Regions from separate parts of the Alkalihalobacterium sp. TH-98 genome, predicted to be linked through region 3. Evidence: riboswitches for the same ligand, from Rfam matches in the RefSeq annotation. Region 3 holds a riboswitch; each other region holds the start of a gene.

Region 1 (6,616 bases), on a different contig from region 3:
AATAAGCGTCGAAAAAGAAAAGGTCGATATATCCTGGGTAGAAGATTGGGATGCTCGTATTCTGAAGACAGAACATCAAGTTAGTGGAACAAAAGAAGTGGGTAAAAGGGATTTAAGAACTGTCAGTTTTAGTGATATTGATACATCAGATGGTGTACCGATAGATATCATTTTAAAAAGGCTTGAACTTAAATAAATCGTAATTCGTTACAAAAACTAAAATATTTGTTAATATAGAGAAAGAAATGTTAGGAGATTGTATATATGGATCCAGGAATGATGATTGTTTTATTAGGGTTTGGCTTTTTTCTATTAACTGGGATGTTTGGTGCTCTAGGTTTTTTCTTCATTATGAAGGCAAATAAGCGCCTAGCTGCTATATTTTTTGCAATTGGTTTTTCTTGTATAGCCATATTTATCATATCTTTGTTTACATTTTTATAATTTTAGAAGGTCAAGCTGCATTTTGCAGCTTTTTTCATTTGTAAGGGGAGCAGATATATATGAGTATGAAGTGGAATACAATTATAGGTTTGATCTGCTTTTTAACAGTGGCATTGTACTTATTATCGGTTTTTTATTCTAGTATGCTATTGAGTGTGTCGTATAGTTTATTAGCAGCAGTTTTGTTGTTTGCTGCGTTACCTTTTGTTAGAAAGAGCAGCATTTTCATTACTATTCCATTATTAACGATTGGAATGGTTGTTTTTTTTGTTGAGGAATCGGATGCGACCTCTTTTTTATTAGCTTTTGGCTATAACATTAATTTATTATCCCTCTTTTTGCTCGTACCGTTAATAGGGGTGTTTATCTCGTTAGCTGGTTTATTGACAACGTTAAAAGTCCGTATTGAACGATTGGAACAGGAAAATAACAGTAATTCGCATCCTTACCGCCTAGGATTTCTACTAACAGCAACGATGGGGGCCGTACTTAATTTAGGGTCTATGGTTCTAGTACATCGAATTATTGAAGGAAGTTTATCCAACTTTTTTAAAAAGAAAATGGTAATGATCTTACTCCGAGCTTTCGGGTTTTGTATGTTCTGGTCCCCGTATTTTGTAAATGTGGGACTTGTGTTAGTACTTTTCGATGTCTCATGGAGTTCAATCGGGTTATACGGACTAATCATTGGAATGATTTACACGGTAATTTCCATCATCTTCTTTCCTCGATTGAAATTTGAACATGATGAAAATCATGTTCTGCCTAAAGGTGTGAAAAAAGAACATGAAAAAGAGCTTCCATCCCTGCGTTTATTAGTTCTGTTTGGTTTAGGGCTGTTTTTAAGTTCATTCCTATTGGAATTCATCCTGCCCGTTAATATGTTAACCGTTGTATCTCTGCTCGGATTTTTCTATCCACTATTATGGGCTGTTTTTTCAAGACAGTTCAAAGATTATATAAGGGAACTGGCTTCTTATATTAATCAATGTTTTGCTCGTTTGAAAAATGAAATTGTTATTTTTATTAGTGCCGGATTTTTTGGTGCAGCACTATCACTAACCGATATGGGAGTCCATGTATCTCAAATGATCTTGACAGTCTCTCAAGGATATATTTATGTAATGGCTTTAATTGTCATTAGTTTTGCGGTACTTTTATCAATTTTTGGGATTCATCCCGTTGTTATCGTAATTGGGATTGGTAGTGCACTGTCACCGCAACTTTTTTCTGTTAGTTCTGAGTTCATGGCCATCCTTTTGTTGATTGCATGGACATTAGCAACGCAAGTGTCACCTTTTTCTGGATCGGTTTTAATGGCTTCTGGATTGATGAACTATTCTTCTATTGATATTGCCAAAAAGAACAGTCAATTTGTCTTTGTTTGTATGTTTGTATTAGCATTATTCCTCTATCTGTTCCATTGGTTGCAGCTATTATAAAAGGGGAGATCAACTTTGAATAACAAAAACTCTAATATTTTTACATACGTATTGCTAATGATGGTTATGGTTATTTGGGGGATGAATGTCGTATTTATTAAAATGCTTGTTGACGTTTTCCCAACGGTTACCATGACGTCTTTTCGAGTATTCTTAGCGGGAGTTGTAGCAATTACAGTATGTATACTGATTAAACAATTAAGGAAATTTACAAAGGTAGAATGGAAATACATTTTTATAGCAACGATTTTCGGAGTGACGGGTCACCATTTTTTCTTGGCCTGGGGTTTAACAATGACAACCGCCTCTAACACAGCATTAATATTAGCATTACTGCCTCTAACAACATCAATTTTGGCTTCTGTCATGTTAAAAGATTCATTATCGAGGTTACGGGTTATTGGTATTGTTTTCGCTTTCTGTGGTGTAGCTTCAATCATTTTACAAAGTGGAGAAAGTTTCACATCGATAAATGCGGGAGATGTCTCTATATTTATTGCGATGTTCGTTCAGGCGGTTTCTTTTATATATATTAAGAAAGGAACAAATACGATTGATTCAAGAGTAATGACAGCAGTAATGTTAGTTGTGGGATCCAGTTTTTTATTTGTGATCAGCTTATTTGTAGAGCCGGCAGGAACGTCTCAAATGATCGAACAAACTGGGTGGATCTGGGGCATCTTTTTAGTTTCTTCGATTTTCGCTACAGCTTTAGGTCATTTCTTATTTAATGCTGCGATCCACCGACTTGGGGCAGGGCAGACGGCTGTATTTAATAATTTTGTTCCTTTCTTTGGATTAGTTTTTTCAGCTTTATGGTTAGGCGAACAAATAACGTTATTACAATTAACTGGTTTTGTTTTTATCGTACTAGGCGTTTTATTAGGTACCGGTTTCATTGATGAATATGTGACGAGGCGAGTATTTAAAAAGAGGAATGTGCAAAAGGTAGGTTAAAGAACTGCCGAATGGCGAGTCTTTAAGCGAAGACAAGTGTCATAGTCATAGTAAGCTCTCTAGAAATTGCTTACTCGTCGAATGTAATTCTTTGCTAAGAATTTATAAAGAAAGCCCCGAATAACCTCATTAGGTTAACTCGGGGTTGTTTAGTCGTTTATTAAGTGCTTCCTCATTTGATAGAGTTGTTTTTACCCTACATTGTAAGAAACTTCAGGGAAAATGGTGGTTCGTAATTGTTGTTCTTCTTCTTCTGTTAAAGGAACGAGAGGAAGGCGAACTGAACCTACCGTAATTCCTTTCATGTTTAACGCTGCTTTAACTGGTGATGGACTAGGTGCTGTAAATAGTGATTTCATTAATGGTAATAAGGTGCGATGTTGTTCCGCAGCTTCATATACATTTCCTTTCAAGAAACTTGTTACCATGTTTTGCATTTCATTCCCGATAATATGAGCAGAAACCGAAACAATGCCTGTACCTCCAATGGATAAGATCGGTAATGTTAGACTATCATCTCCACTATAGAGGCTAAAGTTGCTATCTGTTTCACTAATAATCTTTGCCATTGCTTCTAAGTCACCGCTTGCTTCTTTCGTTGCAACGATATTAGGAATTTGTGATAAACGGACAGTCGTTTCTACTGAAATGTCAACTGCGCTGCGCCCAGGAATGTTGTAGATCATAACAGGCAGTTTCGTTTGCTCTGCGATCGCTTTGAAGTGTTGATAAAGGCCTTCTTGAGAAGGTTTATTATAATAAGGGGCAACGAGCATGATGCCATCGACACCAATTTCTTCTGCTTGTTTTGTTAATTCAATGGATGCTGCTGTATTGTTTGAACCTGTTCCTGCAATGACAGGTACTCGACCGTTTACAACCTCAACAACCTGTTTGAAAAGTGTGAGTTTTTCTTCTGCAGATAAAGTAGGCGATTCACCTGTAGTTCCTGCGACAACGAGTCCGTCGGAACCATTGGCGATCAGGTGATTTACTAATTGCTCCGTAGCTTGCAGATCGAGATTTCCATAAACGTCAAACGGTGTAACCATTGCTGTTAAGACTTTTCCAAAATTCATTTTAGCTTCCCCCTTAGTGCATTTCAAATACAATTTTATAACAATAAAAAGCAACAATGAGAAGAGCTGCTCATTGTTGCTAGGAATGACATTTACCATTATCCTTGCGTAAGATAGCCCTCCATATAGTATGTACTATATGACAGTTCTGCATTTATTCAATACAGACCCAGCCCTTGGTTAGTATGAGAACCGTAGACTTCGGCAAATCCCCCTTTCAACAATGTTCAATAGAGCTCATCCTCCTCGCATTGTTTACTCATGATCTTTGCACCTCTATCCTCACTTCAATTTCGAAGTAAAGAATATTCACTTGTTGTTGTGTCTACCTTATCAAATTGTAGTATTGATTGCAATGGTTAATCGAAAATTCTTTTAGGTTTTCTAAAAATCTCCCTCGCTTTTCTAATTTCCTATAGTTTACAGGGTTATTATGTTGAAAAAAATTAAACGATAATAAAAGAAAGGGGAGTGTACCGTGAAAAAAGTATGTTTCTGCTTTTTATCGTTAATGGTTTTAGTTATTGTTTCAACTGCTTGTGGTACAGGAGCAGGGGTACAACAAAATGAACAAAGAATTCTTGAAGAACAACAAGTTCCAGAGTTAGATCCAGAGATGGCTGTTGATGGGAGAACCCCATTAATGAGTAGACAACTTATTACTTCGAGAAGAAATACAGGGCATGGGACAAATACTAGAACTGATAATGCGGATTACATTGAATTTTATAATGGAAACAGACCTTTAACGAAGCAACTGTTGCAATTCGAAGAAGTTGAAGACGCACATGTTTATATTCAAGGTAGAATAGTCTTAGTAGGTGTTTATACAACAGAAGAGTGGAACGATGAAATAGAAAACAAGGTGAAAGAAACAGTACATTCAGCTATCGCAAATGATGTGGAAGTTCGCGTCGTCATTCATGATGATCAAGGTTTTTCCGAATTCCAAAGACAACTGTATAACTTGAGAGAGGGAACACCTTATGAAGAAGGTATAGATTCTGAAAACTTCATGAGGGACCTTGGTAGAATTTTACAGCGTCCATTTGAACGCGCAAGAGTAATTAATTAATTTTTTCTAAAGTGCCAGAACAAACCAATACCTTGAAAGATCTACGATTTGTTTCTTTTAAGTGTAAAAAGTGATGCTGGCACTTTTTCGTTTGTCAGCGATCAGCCGTTATGATATTTTTATTTGTTTTTTTCTTGGCTTCCAGTTGTCCATCTGCATATCCAAGATAGTATGTACTTCTAATGATACGTTCGATCTCATCTTGTGTTTGATAAGAGATTTTGACACCATCCATCAGTTGAAGGCGTTTAAGAATTTCCTGACAGGCTATTTTTACACCATCCACAAATACAACTCCTTACACATTGAAGTAGAAGAAAGTACTTTTAAACAAAGGGGTTAACTATATGAGTATAGTGGTAAAGATACTTTTATTATAACAATAGTAGCCGTGAAAGGTAAATTATAAATGGTAATTTATTTAGCCATCTTCACATTCATACAGGTTGTTTGCTGGGCTAGGTTCAACAGCCTGTCCAACTCTTGACTGCACTTAACCGTTGCCTCGGAAGTGTAGCCATATTTTTCAGCTAATAAGATCATCTGACTTCTTTTTCGTTCAATCGCATACAATAACATTTCTTCCACTCCATTTTTTTATCAATATTAATTTGTGTAAACTTATTGTCTCATTGCTACTATGTGAGAAAGTTTGAATTTATTTTACACACAACGACAATTATACGTATTTTTATTGATAATTAAATACATTCCCTAAAAGTAGTCATGAACTTTAAAAATAAACAACAAATCGACAAGATGTGAGTTCTTTTCTAAAAGTTTTTCTCTTGTAATGAAACAATTTCCGCTAACTTCTTCTCATGAAATCGACTAATAGTACACAACTTATAAGTAACAAGAAAGGAGAATTATGATGAAAAAACTAACCTCGGTTATCGTCATGCTTATGTTGCTCTTAGCGATGTTCTCCGGATGTGGCGTTGTGGAACAGAAGCACCCAATGGGGGCAAATCATTTTCGTGAAGAGGGATTTAGTGGTTTCGGGACTAATCGAGCTAGAAATCATGAAGGTCCTTTGAGTGATATGATGGTTCCTGATGGTGTACCAAAAGGGCGTACCGATCGGGCACAACCGATTGCTGAAAATAATATGTACTATACAAGCGAACGAAATTTAGGTTTTAAAACACAAGGTACAAATCGAAGTGGGGCAAGGATTTACAATAATATTCCTAATACAATCAGAGGTAAGTATGTGCTTGGAGATCGTCCACATTTAAGACATAAGCAAATTGATAACGAAAAACTTCAAACTTTAGATACTAAAGATTCTATTCGACAAAAACTGTTGGCAATTGAGAATATCAACGAAGTTTATGTGCTCCCCCATGACGGAATGTTACTTATTGGCATTGAATCACCGGAACAAAATCGACCGAAGCTTGTTAAAGAAGTTGAAGAAGAGCTTTCTGAAGTAGTTGATCTTGACCGAGTGCGCATTGCTATAGATCGAAGAAATGTCAATCGAATTCGTGCAGTGCTTGAAGGGAACGATATTGCCGAACCGTTCCAAGGTATTGGCGGTCAACTATCAGAGATCAGAAAAAACGTCTTCCCTAGACACGAATAATTTAATCGGTGCCAGGCACCTTCACCTC
Region 2 (6,616 bases), on a different contig from region 3:
GACAGTTGTACCATTTTGTGTGGCGATTCTCCAAAGACTATCACCTGACTGTACCGTATATGTTTTAGTTTGAGCAGCCAAACTAACTTGTAACGATTGCCCTACATGAATAGTCGATGAATTAAGGTTATTCCATTCCATCAGTTGATTAACTGTTACATTGTATGTTCTACTAATGGCCCATAAGCTATCTCCTGTCCTAACAACATGTTTCGTCCCAGATCCAGTTGGTGCTGAAACATTCGTTATTGGTGGAGCTTGGGTAGGTGCCTGTACTTGTAATGTTTGACCGACAAAGATAATATCAGAAGTCAACCTGTTCCAATCTCTTAATTGCTGAACAGTAACACCGTGATCTCTTGCAATATGTGATAAAGTATCACCTGACTTGACCACATATGTTGAGCTTGTTCTTGTAGTTTGAGTTGAAGTAGCAGGTGGCTCTGCCGAAATGACTCGACGTGCTGTTACAAATCGTTCGTTCCAATAGTTTGAAAAAGGATTTGTAATATGAACACCACGGCTGCTTGACGCATGGATCATCTCATTATTATTTATGTACACTGTAAGATGATTAATTTGCCCATCAAAGTTTGTATCATAAAATAACAAGTCGCCCTTTTGTAATTGTTGAAGGGATACTTGAACGCCAACCCTCGCTTGATCCCGACTGACACGAGGAAGGGTTATTCCGTGTTCACCAAAGATAGTCGCAGAAAAAGATGAACAATCAAAACTAGAAGTGTTTCCTAACGGCGCCCCAAATTGATAAGGAGTACCAATATACCTCTTACCACTTTCAATGATACGATCAGCTAGAGTGTGAGAGTGCGCAAAAGCTTGTTGCGGTAGTAAAAAAATTAAAGCTACTAATGCAAGTATGATTTTTTTCATAATTCGCCTCCTGCCGTCTATCATAAAACGAATTACACTGCAAAACATTAGTAGGTTACTAGGTTAACTCCCAAGTTCTACTAGATGTTTACCAATCATTGCAACTAGAGGTGACGACTCAAAATACAAAGAGAGAGGAGGTGTTCACATTTACGCAAATAAAACGTTAAAATCGGATTATATATCGAAAAATTAGACAATAAAAGTGAAAAATACGACAATAAATACCGCAAATCTAAACCATCGTACATCACTTTACTAATAAGATTATGACTTCCAAGAAGGAAAAAATCCACTCTCTTACAAACTCAGAGAGTGGACTTTATTACTTTTTATACTTTTTCTTTTGTATTTAGCGGCAAGTCAAAACGAACTAAATCTTCATAGGTTTCTCTTTCTACCACTAATTGCACATCTCCATCTTCTACAAATACAACTGCCGGACGAGGAATACGGTTATAATTATTAGCCATAGAGTACCCGTATGCACCTGTACAAAAAACAGCTAATAGATCTTTATGATTCGCTTTTGGTAGCGGCAAATCCCAAATAAGCATATCGCCACTTTCACAGCATTTACCTGCAATTGAATACTTCGTTTCCACTTGATCATTAGCACGATTAGCTAGGATTCCTTCGTACTGCGCTTGATATAAAGCTGGGCGAAGGTTATCTGTCATTCCACCATCAACTGATAGGTAATGACGAACATTAGGAATATCCTTTTGTGAGCCTAATGTATATAGAGTTGTTCCTGCGTCACCAACGAGTGAGCGACCAGGCTCAATCCAAATTTCAGGCATTGATAAATTAAATTTATTCACATGATGTTGAACAGCTTCAATCGTAGCCTTTACATAGTCTCCAACTGGTAATGGTTCATCACCTTCAATATAACGAATACCAAAACCTCCACCTAAATTTAATACTTTTAAGTCGAAATTTAATGACTTAGACCAACTTTCAATATAGGTGTACAGCTTTTCAACAGCCATGACAAAGCCGGTCGTTTCAAAGATTTGTGAACCTATATGGCAATGAATCCCTAGTAATTCAAGTTGCTCACAATCCAAAGACCACTCAATTGCTCGATTGACTTGCCCGCTTAACAAATCAAATCCAAATTTAGAGTCTTCCTGACCCGTAGTAATATAGTCATGTGTATGTGCTTCTACACCTGGAGTTGTTCTCAGTAAGATAGATACTTTCCGTTGATGTTTAATTGCCGCTTGCTTTAATAATTCTAATTCATAAAAATTATCTACTACAAAACAACCGATGTTAGCACGAACAGCCATATCTATTTCTTCTGGACTTTTATTATTCCCATGAAAGTGAACACGCTCCATAGGAAAGCCAGCAATCATTGCCGTATAGAGTTCCCCGCCTGAAACAACATCGAGGCTCAAATCTAACTCATTCGCTAGTTGAACCATTGCAACACAGCTAAAAGCTTTACTAGCATAAGCAACTTGACTTTTTACACCTAACTCACTAAATGCCGTTTTAAATGCATTCGCCTTCTCTCTAATGAGTGAAACATCATAAACAAACAGAGGAGTTCCATATTGCTTTGCAAGTTCAACTGTATCCATACCACCGATTTCGAGGTGGCCAATGTCATTAATTCTACTTGTACCATGTAAGTGCATCGTTTCCCTCTCCTATCTTCGCATCAACTAACAATCTACAACATATCAAAAAATTTTTTCTATATATGAGAGATTGAAGATCGGTTTTATTTTCTAATTGTATAATGAAAGGTGAGATACCTACCTATTTGGTTAATAAAAAAACAGCTAATGTAGTTACACTAGCTGTTATGACCGAGCCATAGCAAGAGTAACCTCATTTGTAGAATAGTACTCCACTGTATTTAACAGTGACAGTGTGTCACTTATTTAATGACACCCCAGTAAAAGAATAGGATGGTACTACTCTTTCACTTCGGCAAATCGACCTTTCTGTCTGATTCATTGCTTCCATCTCGCTCTTCAGACATACTCATTCTCACTGCACCTCTACCCCGTGTTTCATAAAGAAATGAGGGACTTATACAATTAATAGGTACACTTTATCATAATCCTTGCTAAGTGGCAACATTGTTTACGAATGCTTATGCATATTATTTTTATGATTGTTTGATCGGATCTTTTGGACTGACTATGCTAGGACGCCGTTTAACGGACGGCACAGAAACTCGAACGAGAATTTGCCAAAAGGCAGATGGATTAAATGGCAATAATGGCCATAAATATGGTTTATTTAAAGATTTTATCATCGTGAGTAGTAAAATAAATACCGTTGAAGCAATAACAAACCCTGGTAATTTGAAGATAGCTACAACTAACAAAAATGCTAGCCTTGCTACTTTCATCGCGATTCCTAATTCATAACTCGGTGTAGCAAATGTTCCAATTGCTCCTAAAGCGACGTATAAAATTACTTCTGGCACAAATAATCCTACATTAATTGCAATTTCACCTATTAACAATGCTGCAACTAACCCTAATGCGGTTGCCAAAGGAGACGGAGTATGAATGGCGGCCATCCTAAGTAATTCTATTCCAATTTCAGCAAGTACAATTTGGGCAAAAACTGGGACATTTGTTGTTTCATTTGGACCAATAAACTCTAACATCTCTGGTAATAAATTAGGTTGCATAACAAACAACAACCAAAGTGGAAGAATGAACAAAGCTAGGAGCATTCCTGAAAAACGAACCCATCTTAAAAAGGTTCCGATAGCAGGAGCTTGACGGTATTCTTCAGCATGTTGAACATGATGGAATAACGTAGTCGGTGTAATAATTACACTCGGCGATGTATCAACAGTTATAATAACGTGACCCTCAAATAAATGGGTAGCTGCAACATCTGGTCTTTCCGTATACCGTACAAGCGGGAATGGATTAAAGCCTTGTTTAACAATATATTCTTCAACAACTTTATCTGCCATAGTTAGTCCGTCTATTTCTATGGACTCTAACTCTTTTTTAATGATTTTTACCAGGTCAGGATCGGCTACATCCTCAATATATGAAATACATACATCCGTTTTGGAACGGACACCAACTTGCATAATTTCATTCCGTAATCGCTCATCTCTTATCCTTCTTCGTGTTAGCGCTGTGTTCTGAATGATATTTTCTGTATATCCATCACGAGATCCTCTGACCACACGTTCCGTATCTGGTTCATCGGGGCCTCTACCAGGATAACTTCTTACATCAACAACAAATGCTTCATCTTCACCTTCTAATAGAATGAAAATTAACCCAGATAACATTTGTGTAATCGCATCATCAATTGTTTTAACCGTTTCGACTTGCTGATGAACTAAATGATTTTCTATTGCATGTTTGGCATTCGTAACTTTTTCATTTCGGCCATCAAGCCTGCTTAATTCTTTAAACAATTCAATGATAAATTGTGTATCACATAAACCATTAACAAAATAAACTTGAATTTGCTTTCCTAAAATATTAAATTTACGAATTCCAACATCGAAGCTTGTACCGATACCAATACGATTTTTTATAGCTGTTTCATTATCAAATATATTATTAGTAATCGGTTGCTTTTCAGGGTTAATTAAATTTTTACTCATTCTTCATCCCCTCCGTTCTAAAATAAGTTCAACTGCCTTTCTTGTAATTGGTGCACCTTTTTCAACCGTATCAAAGCCTCCCATTTTTCCAATATCACCAACACCGACAACGATAGGAATTTCCAGTTCATCTAAAATATAGACAGTATCGCCATCTATTCTTCCTAATTCAATATCTTGTATTCCATTTTTATCAACACCAAATTCTGTTAAATTCCCAAACCGATCAATTGAAACATCAACCCTTGTCCATTCTGCAAAATGAGTATGTGATGCAACAGCTATAGCACCGATTACCTCAACCGAGGGGTCTTCTACTACATATCGCAATGCTTGTTCTCCTGGTCCTTCCATCTTATAACCACAATCATCAAACATAACAAGGATTGGATCATAGGGAGTTTTATGAATTAATTGTATTAATTCTGGTCCACTCAACACTGAAGGGTTTCCAGCTGAACTAGAAATACACCTTCCGCCAATTTCTTTGGCAACATGTTGAACCGCTTTTTTAGCTGATTCGTCTCCATCGGTAATTAAAATCACTTTTTTTCGTGGCTTCATCCTATTACCCCTTAGGTTTAAAAATAACGGCTACCAAAAATCCAAATAAAATTGCCGTGGAAATACCGACAGAAGTGACTTCAAAAATCCCCATACCTACTCCTAAAAATCCATAACGTTCAGCTTCTGTCATTGCACCGTGGACTAAAGAGTGTCCAAAACTGGTAATTGGTACTGTTGCTCCAGCTCCCGCAAAATCGATGAGTCTGTCATATAAATGAAATCCATCTAGGAGGGCTCCAGCGACGACTAACGTACTCATCATATGTGAAGGTGTCATCTTAAAAACATCAAGAAGTAATTGCCCAATAAAACAAATGAACCCACCTACTGCAAATGCAATGATATATTCCATCATTGCTCAATCACCTCTGACTCAAAGACAACACCATGTGCAATACAAGGTATTGACTCTTTTTGCTGCATCATTGTTGGACTCATTAGTGCTCCCGTTGCTACGACAAGTATTCGTTTCATTTTCCCTAGTTGCATTTGTTTTAATAAGTGTCCATATGTAACGACAGCTGGGCAAGCACATCCGCTCCCTCCTGCAAACACGGGTTGATCTCTACTAAAAATCATCACACCGCAATCTTGATGTTTATTTTTTAGTTTTATCCCCTGTTCACGCAGAAGCTCTTTAAGCACCTTACTTCCAATTGTTGATAGGTCGCCTGTGACAATTAAGTCGTAGTCTTCTTCAGACCTACCTGTTTCCTTAAAGTGGGTTAAAATCGTATCCACAGCTGCAGGTACCATCGCTGTTCCCATATTAAAGGGATTTTTTATACCCATATCAACAACCCTTCCTATTGTTGCGTGAGTAACTTTAATAGTTGAAGGTTTCTTACTGAGAAGTACCGCACCTGCACCAGTAACCGTAAAAGTAGACGTATCCGGCTTTTGTCCACCGAATTCAGTCGGATATCGAAATTGCCTTTCTGCTGTAGCATTATGACTGCTTGTAGCAGCAATTACTCGGTTGCCAAATCCGCCACTAATTAAAGACGCACCTATTGCAACTGTCTCCATTGCAGTTGCACAGGCTGAGAACGTTCCTAAATATGGAATGTTCATTTGTCTAGCTACATAGTTTGAGGTTACATTCTGATTAAGCAAATCGCCTGCTAGCAATAGATTAATTTCACTTTCTTTTTTGTTAGCTCTTTCTAAGCAAATTGATATCGCATCTGTCATTAATCGTCGTTCAGCTAATTCCCAATTATCTTCACCACAATATAACTTGTCATAACACTTATCGAAACTTTCACTCAACGGGCCATTACTTTCATAAGGTCCAACCGCTGTACCCATTGCTTCTACAAAAATATCTTCTTTAAAGTGCCATGTTTGTTGTTGATTCATGTTCATTTGATTTCTCCAATTCTTTTGGGTTTGGAAAAAAGGCTTCTATAACCCCTCTTAGGTAATTAACGTTTGAACTAATAACCTTGTTAATCCTACTAAGTAAGCAGAAACAACCCCAAACGCAATAACAGCACCAGCAATACGAAACATGTTAGCTCCAATTCCAAGTACGAGTCCTTC
Region 3 (6,616 bases):
TGGGCTCCGTGGTGCGGACCTTGTAAAATGATCGCTCCTGTTTTAACAGAACTTGATGAAGAAATGGGCGACAAAGTGAAGATCGTTAAATTAGACGTTGATGAAAACCAAGAAACAGCTGGAAAATTCGGTGTAATGAGTATTCCTACATTAATGGTATTCAAAAACGGTGAGAAAGTTGACCAAGTGGTTGGTTTCCAACCGAAAGAAGCATTAGTTGAGCTATTAAATAAACATCTTTAATAGATAAAAATGTAATTGACTCCGTTCATGACGGGGTCTTTTATTATTTATAGCTATACTGCCAGTGGTTGTTTTAAAATGTTATTTGACTTTACCGATATTAGATTTGATTAGTTTCAGCACTTGGCATCGAGTGAGGAATATATTCTTTTTAGATGCAGAAGGAAATTAGAGCACTCACAGGCCCTTATTTCAATCAAGTCCTGCTGTTTTTCATAATTAGAGCACTCAAATACCCTTATTTACAAGTTTTCATAAAAAATATCAGTGATTTTAAGCAAATAGCGACTTCTCAGTGCCCTAACAACTGTAATAGAGTCGAATTTAAGCAAATAAGGTCCTCTCAGTTCCACAAAAAAATAGAAACCCTGGATGAGCTACTTCACTGCTCTAGATCCAGCGCGGGGGAAAAGTCCTCCTGGAGTGCTTTTTCTCACCGTACATCTTGCACTTTCCTCATTTGCCAGTTTTTAAAAGATTGTACCTTTTAGTTGCAAATTTCCTTCCTTTTGAGAACAATAGAGAGGAGGGAGGAAAAAGTATGTCTACTCTGAAAGAAAAATTAGCAGTACTTCCTGATCAACCAGGCTGTTATTTGATGAAAGATCGGCAAGGAACGATCATCTATGTAGGAAAAGCTAAAATACTAAAAAATCGAGTACGATCCTATTTTACTGGAACGCACGATGCAAAAACACAAAGACTTGTCAGTGAAATAGCCGATTTCGAATATATTATTACATCTTCAAATCTTGAAGCACTTATCTTAGAGATGAATTTAATTAAAAAGCATGACCCGAAATACAATGTCATGCTAAAAGATGATAAATCATATCCGTTTTTAAAAATAACATCAGAAGAACACCCGCGTTTAATAACAACACGAAATGTAAAAAAAGACGGTGGAAAGTATTTTGGTCCTTATCCAAATGCAGGAGCAGCAACTGAAACGAAAAAACTGCTCGATCGACTTTATCCATTAAGAAAGTGCAATACCCTTCCTGACCGTGTCTGCCTGTATTATCACATTGGTCAGTGTTTAGCTCCATGTGTTCAAGAAGTAACTAAAGAGCAAAACCAAGAGATGGTACAGGAAATTACGAAATTTTTAAAGTATGGGCATGAAGATGTGAAAAATCAATTACTAGATAAAATGACTAAAGCTGCAGAAGACTTGAATTTTGAGCGTGCTAAAGAATTGCGAGATTTAATTCAGCAAATGCAAACGGTCATGGAAAAACAAAAGATGTCGATTAACGATAGAATCGACCGAGACGTATTTGCTTATGCTTACGATAAAGGTTGGATGTGTGTTCAAGTGTTTTTTGTGAGACAAGGAAAATTGATTGAGCGGGATGTCTCCATTTTTCCATTCTATCAAGAGCCTCTCGACGATGTCTTAACATTTATCGGTCAATTTTATTTAAAAAAAGAACATGTTAAACCGTCAGAAATTCTAGTACCCGAAGAAATCGAGGCCGATTTAGTGGAGCAACTACTGTCGGTCAAAGTCCTTCAACCGAAAAGAGGTAATAAAAAAGACCTTCTGAACCTGGCTCAAAAGAATGCAGAAGCAGCATTAAAAGAGAAATTTGCGATTATTGAACGAAATGAAGAACGGACAATAAAAGCGGTTGAAAACTTAGGAAAAGCATTAGGTATTTCTACCCCATACCGGATTGAGGCATTTGATAACTCGAACATTCAAGGAACTGATCCAGTCTCAGCGATGATTTCATTTCTAGATGGCAAGCCTAGTAAAAAGGATTACCGAAAGTATAAAGTAAAAGATGTTGAAGGACCCGATGATTACGCATCGATGCGAGAGGTTGTTTACCGTCGTTATTCAAGGCTGTTAAAAGAGAATGGTCCATTTCCAGATTTAATTGTCATCGATGGAGGAAAAGGACAAATAGCGGCTGCTCAAAGCGTCCTAGAGGATCAACTTGGCCTCTCCATTCCGGTCTGTGGTTTAGCTAAAGATGAAAAGCATCGTACATCACAACTTCTCATGGGAGATCCACCTAAAGTAGTCCCATTACAAAGAGACAGCCATGAATTTTATCTATTGCAAAGGATTCAAGATGAGGTTCACCGGTTTGCGATCACTTTTCACAGGCAGGCACGAAGCAAAACGATGTTTTCTTCTATTTTAGATGACATTCCTGGAATAGGAGAGAAGAGACGTCGGAAACTTCTCAAACATTTCGGGTCAATTAAAAAAATGAAAGAAGCAAACATCGAAGACTTTAGAAAGATTGCTATTCCAGAAAAAGTGGCAGCAGAAATTTTACGTGTATTAAATAGCGATGAAGATAAAAAGTAATTGTCAGTCTCAAGATGTTCTGTTAAAATGAAAACAACTTAATATACCGAACTTCTAATTTGAAGTGGTGGTAGAGGAGCGAAAACCAAGAGTAGGCAAAGTGAGGAAGATGGGTTCCGTAGACTTTTGCTGAAAGGGGAATTCGCCGAAGTGTTGAGAGTCTCATCTCTCTTAATGCTGGACTTGTATTGAATAAGTACAAGGCTGTCACGCAACCAACCCAAAAGTTGTGTGGAGAACTATCTCACGGAGCAAGGGAACAACTATTACCTTTTTTGGTATTCCAAGCAACAGTGAGGACTTTTCCTTTCTGTTGCTTTTTTTGTTTTCTTTCTCCTTTACAAGAAAGGATGAAAAAAGTGGCGATCATAGTACAAAAATACGGCGGCACCTCTGTAGGGTCAGTCGAAAGAATTGAACACGTTGCAGGACGTGTTGCTAAAACAGTAGAGCAAGGACATCAAGTAGTTGTTGTCGTCTCAGCGATGGGGAAAACAACAGACCAACTCGTTAAGCTAGCAAGTGAAATATCGGATAAACCAAGCAAACGTGAAATGGATATGCTTCTTACAACTGGTGAGCAAGTAACCATTTCTTTACTTGCTATGGCACTTCAAAAAAGAGGTCTAGGAGCGACATCTTACACTGGATGGCAAGCTGGTATCGTGACGGAAGAAAGTCATAGTAATGCACGAATACTCGACATTCAAACAGAAAAAATTCAAGCGCAGTTATCTTTAGGAAATGTTGTGATTGTAGCAGGTTTTCAAGGTGCGACACATGACGGCGAAATTACAACGCTAGGGAGAGGCGGCTCGGATACAACTGCTGTTGCGCTTGCAGCTGCATTAAAAGCAGACCGGTGCGATATTTATACAGATGTGACCGGGGTGTATACGACAGATCCGCGGTTCATTAGCGGGGCGAGAAAGCTGCATTCGATTTCTTATGATGAAATGTTAGAAATGGCTAATTTAGGAGCAGGTGTTTTACATCCTAGAGCTGTGGAATTTGCAAAAAATTATCAAGTGAAATTAATGGTTGCCTCAAGTATGGTTGAGGAAGTTGGTACGTTAATTGAGGAGGAAGTTTCAATGGAACAAAATTTAATTGTACGTGGGATTGCCTTTGAAAATGATGTAACGAAAGTCACTGTTTCAGGGTTGCCTAATCAGATCGAAACGCTGTCAAATGTATTTAGCTTATTATCAGAGCACGGTATTAATGTAGATATTATTATTCAAAACCAAACAGCTGAAGAAAAAACAAGCATTTCTTTTTCAACAAGTCGTTCTTCATTAGAGGAGGCATTGGATGTTTTAAATAACCATAAAGAGAAACTTCAGTTTACAGAATTAACACATGAAGGTGATCTGGCGAAAGTATCCATTATCGGATCGGGTATGGTTTCCAACCCGGGGGTTGCAGCGCAAATGTTTAAAATTTTAGCTGAAAATGAAATTCTTATTAAGATGGTTAGTACATCAGAAATTAAGGTTTCAGCCTTAGTTGAAGAAGAAATTATGGTTCCTGCTGTAGAGGCACTTCATAGAGCCTTTCAGTTAGAGGAGCAAGAAGTAACTGTATAAACGGTTTCCTTATAAAGAGTCCCCACTTTTGATCGTCTTTATGACAGAAAGTGGGGACTTTTAATAGTGCTTAATTTTTGCGGACTGAGAGGCCCTTATTTTAGCGGAAACCGTCATGTATGGATATTTCCCGGACTCATAGGCCCTTATCTAATCAAAATCACTGATACATATCACAAATATTAGTAAATAAGGGCTTCTGAGTCCTCTAAACAAAAAAATACTACACTTTCAACAGGAATAAGGGCCTGTGAGTCCGCTAAATTAAATTTCAAAGCGCTGCATACAAAACACTGCATTCAAAAACGCTACACTCGAAACAATTTAAAGGCTCAACTTTGAAACGACGCCAAAAGGGCCGCTACCCCTTTCCTATATAGGGTCCTTTAAGTCCCATTTTAATGTTATGAGTGCCTTATCTTTTTTTTCTTGAACAATCGCTTCTGTGATATGTTTCTTTTGACTTTCGATTTGTTCCGCTAAAAAGCCTGCTTCTAATTGATAAGTAACAGGAACTCTCTCCAGATGAAAAGGGGAAACAAGTTCTAAAATGAGTTCATCCTTTTTTTCTTTAATGAGAATTATGCTTCCCCAACCAATGGTAGAGAAGAACTCAATAACATCGTCCATATTTTCTTTTGGATATTGTCTTGCAATATTTTTCCCAGCCCAATATAAGATATTTTCGTGATCTTTGCCCAACAAATCAGACATGAGAACATTTCGAATTAAATGGTGTCCAAATAGAGGAATCGCCTGTTCGCTCTTTTGTAAAGTTTGCTCGGTTTTCTTCATCTATGTAACTCCTCTCTTATCATTTATTATAATCACACATTTTGTTTTTCTCTATGTTCAATTTGTTGGATTTTAAATTTACTTTATAAAATTAATGTTGTATACTAAACCGCGAACGAAGCGGAGGTAAATTTATGAAATTAGCGCTTAATCAGTTTCTAACACCTTTTCGAATTATCTTATTATCGTATGTTATTGCAATGATGCTGTTCAGCATCCTTTTGTATCTTCCTATATCTCATCAGGAAGGTGTATCTCTTAAATTTTCCGAGGCACTGTTCACATCTGTTAGCGCTGTTAGTGTAACAGGGTTAACCGTCGTCAATGTTTCAGAAACGTACAGTTATATCGGAATTTTTTTCTTAGCGCTAGCGATCCAATTAGGTGGAATAGGGATCATGACGTTAGGAACATTCGTATGGATGTTATTTGGGAGAAAAATTATCTTATCCCAGCGTATGCTCATCATGGTCGATCAAAATCAAAATACATTCTCGGGTCTTGTAAGTTTAATGAGAGGGATCCTATTTGTAGCTTTAATCATTGAGTTAATCGGTGCCCTTATTCTTGGTACATATTATATACGATACTTTGACACGGTTGGGGAAGCGTATTATCAAGGAGCGTTTGCAGCACTAAGTGCATTTACAAATGCTGGTTTCGATATTACAGGTCAATCTTTAATTCCTTTTGCGAATGACTATTATGTTCAGCTTGTAACGATTTTATTAATTTTCGCAGGGGCTATTGGGTTCCCGGTCTTGTTAGAAGTAAAAGAATACTTTTCAAAAGAAAATCCAAACTTCAAATTTAGTTTATTTACGAAAATCACGACAACAACCTATTTTGCGGTGTTTATTGTTGGTGTTATAGGCATTTGGCTGCTTGAGTTAGGTCATTTTTATGAAGGGCTCGCATGGCATCAACAATTATTTTATTCTTTATTTAACTCAGCAACATCACGTAGTGGTGGTCTAGCGACAATGGATGTATCAGAATTAAGTATCGCCACGCTCTTATTTATTTCCGGTCTAATGATTATAGGAGCAAGTCCTTCTTCTGTAGGCGGTGGAATTCGGACGACGACTCTTGCCGTTATGTTCTTGACGATTTGGAGCTTTGCTTTAGGTAAATCAGATGTAAAGGTATTTGGGAGAGAAATTCATCCTGAAGACCGTCAAAAAGCTTTCATTGTGCTAAGTGTTTTTATACTGTTATTGTTTAGCGCAGTTATTCTAATCTCAGCATTTGAAGGTGGTAAAGTCCCATTAATGGCAATTATTTTTGAAACAGCCTCTGCGTTCGGTACGTGCGGTTTATCGATGGGAATAACCGCTGACTTAAATCTTGCCAGTCAATTTATTCTAATGATTTTAATGTTTATCGGTAGGGTAGGTTTAGTAGCGTTCTTATTTTCTATCCGTCGAAAGGAAACTAAAAGTCATTATAAATATCCAACTGAGCGGATTATTATCGGTTAATAGAATGGGGTTATTATTTTACAACTGAATAGTTTACGTTGTATAGAAGTAGGAAGAAATTGAGAGCCAGGCATTGCTTGGCTCTTTTTTGGGTTGTTTTCTATAAGTTTTGTTGTGTGAACTGCGCATATTGCCTGTTTTTTAGCTAGCTGAAAGTACAGCATTAGCGTAGTGACGGTTCA

Evidence for each region. Region 3 has a riboswitch for lysine ahead of AC2VNP_RS11880 (aspartate kinase). Riboswitches for the same ligand answer to the same signal wherever they lie in the genome.
Region 1: linked by a shared signal. The riboswitch ahead of dapA (4-hydroxy-tetrahydrodipicolinate synthase) and the one ahead of AC2VNP_RS11880 (aspartate kinase) in region 3 are both predicted to bind lysine.
Region 2: linked by a shared signal. The riboswitch ahead of lysA (diaminopimelate decarboxylase) and the one ahead of AC2VNP_RS11880 (aspartate kinase) in region 3 are both predicted to bind lysine.

What each region holds. Positions count from the first base shown of each region.
Region 1 is NZ_JBYCKM010000007.1:80,627-87,242, forward strand. Features, by position in the region: gene AC2VNP_RS02930 (hypothetical protein) at 1-196, shown strand, start outside; gene AC2VNP_RS02935 (hypothetical protein) at 265-444, shown strand; gene AC2VNP_RS02940 (hypothetical protein) at 504-1,886, shown strand; gene AC2VNP_RS02945 (DMT family transporter) at 1,902-2,843, shown strand; gene dapA (4-hydroxy-tetrahydrodipicolinate synthase) at 3,035-3,922, opposite strand; lysine riboswitch at 4,029-4,209, opposite strand; gene AC2VNP_RS02955 (YhcN/YlaJ family sporulation lipoprotein) at 4,401-4,997, shown strand; gene AC2VNP_RS02960 (hypothetical protein) at 5,092-5,283, opposite strand; gene AC2VNP_RS02965 (aspartyl-phosphate phosphatase Spo0E family protein) at 5,415-5,576, opposite strand; gene AC2VNP_RS02970 (YhcN/YlaJ family sporulation lipoprotein) at 5,869-6,588, shown strand.
Region 2 is NZ_JBYCKM010000009.1:100,529-107,144, forward strand. Features, by position in the region: gene AC2VNP_RS03730 (C40 family peptidase) at 1-894, opposite strand, end outside; gene lysA (diaminopimelate decarboxylase) at 1,227-2,546, opposite strand; lysine riboswitch at 2,747-2,926, opposite strand; gene AC2VNP_RS03740 (spore germination protein) at 3,026-4,504, opposite strand; gene spoVAEA (stage V sporulation protein SpoVABEA) at 4,508-5,068, opposite strand; gene spoVAE (stage V sporulation protein AE) at 5,073-5,423, opposite strand; gene spoVAD (stage V sporulation protein AD) at 5,423-6,439, opposite strand; gene spoVAC (stage V sporulation protein AC) at 6,491-6,616, opposite strand, start outside.
Region 3 is NZ_JBYCKM010000032.1:12,971-19,586, forward strand. Features, by position in the region: gene trxA (thioredoxin) at 1-243, shown strand, start outside; gene uvrC (excinuclease ABC subunit UvrC) at 785-2,569, shown strand; lysine riboswitch at 2,633-2,819, shown strand; gene AC2VNP_RS11880 (aspartate kinase) at 2,929-4,158, shown strand; gene AC2VNP_RS11885 (YslB family protein) at 4,531-4,953, opposite strand; gene AC2VNP_RS11890 (TrkH family potassium uptake protein) at 5,088-6,434, shown strand.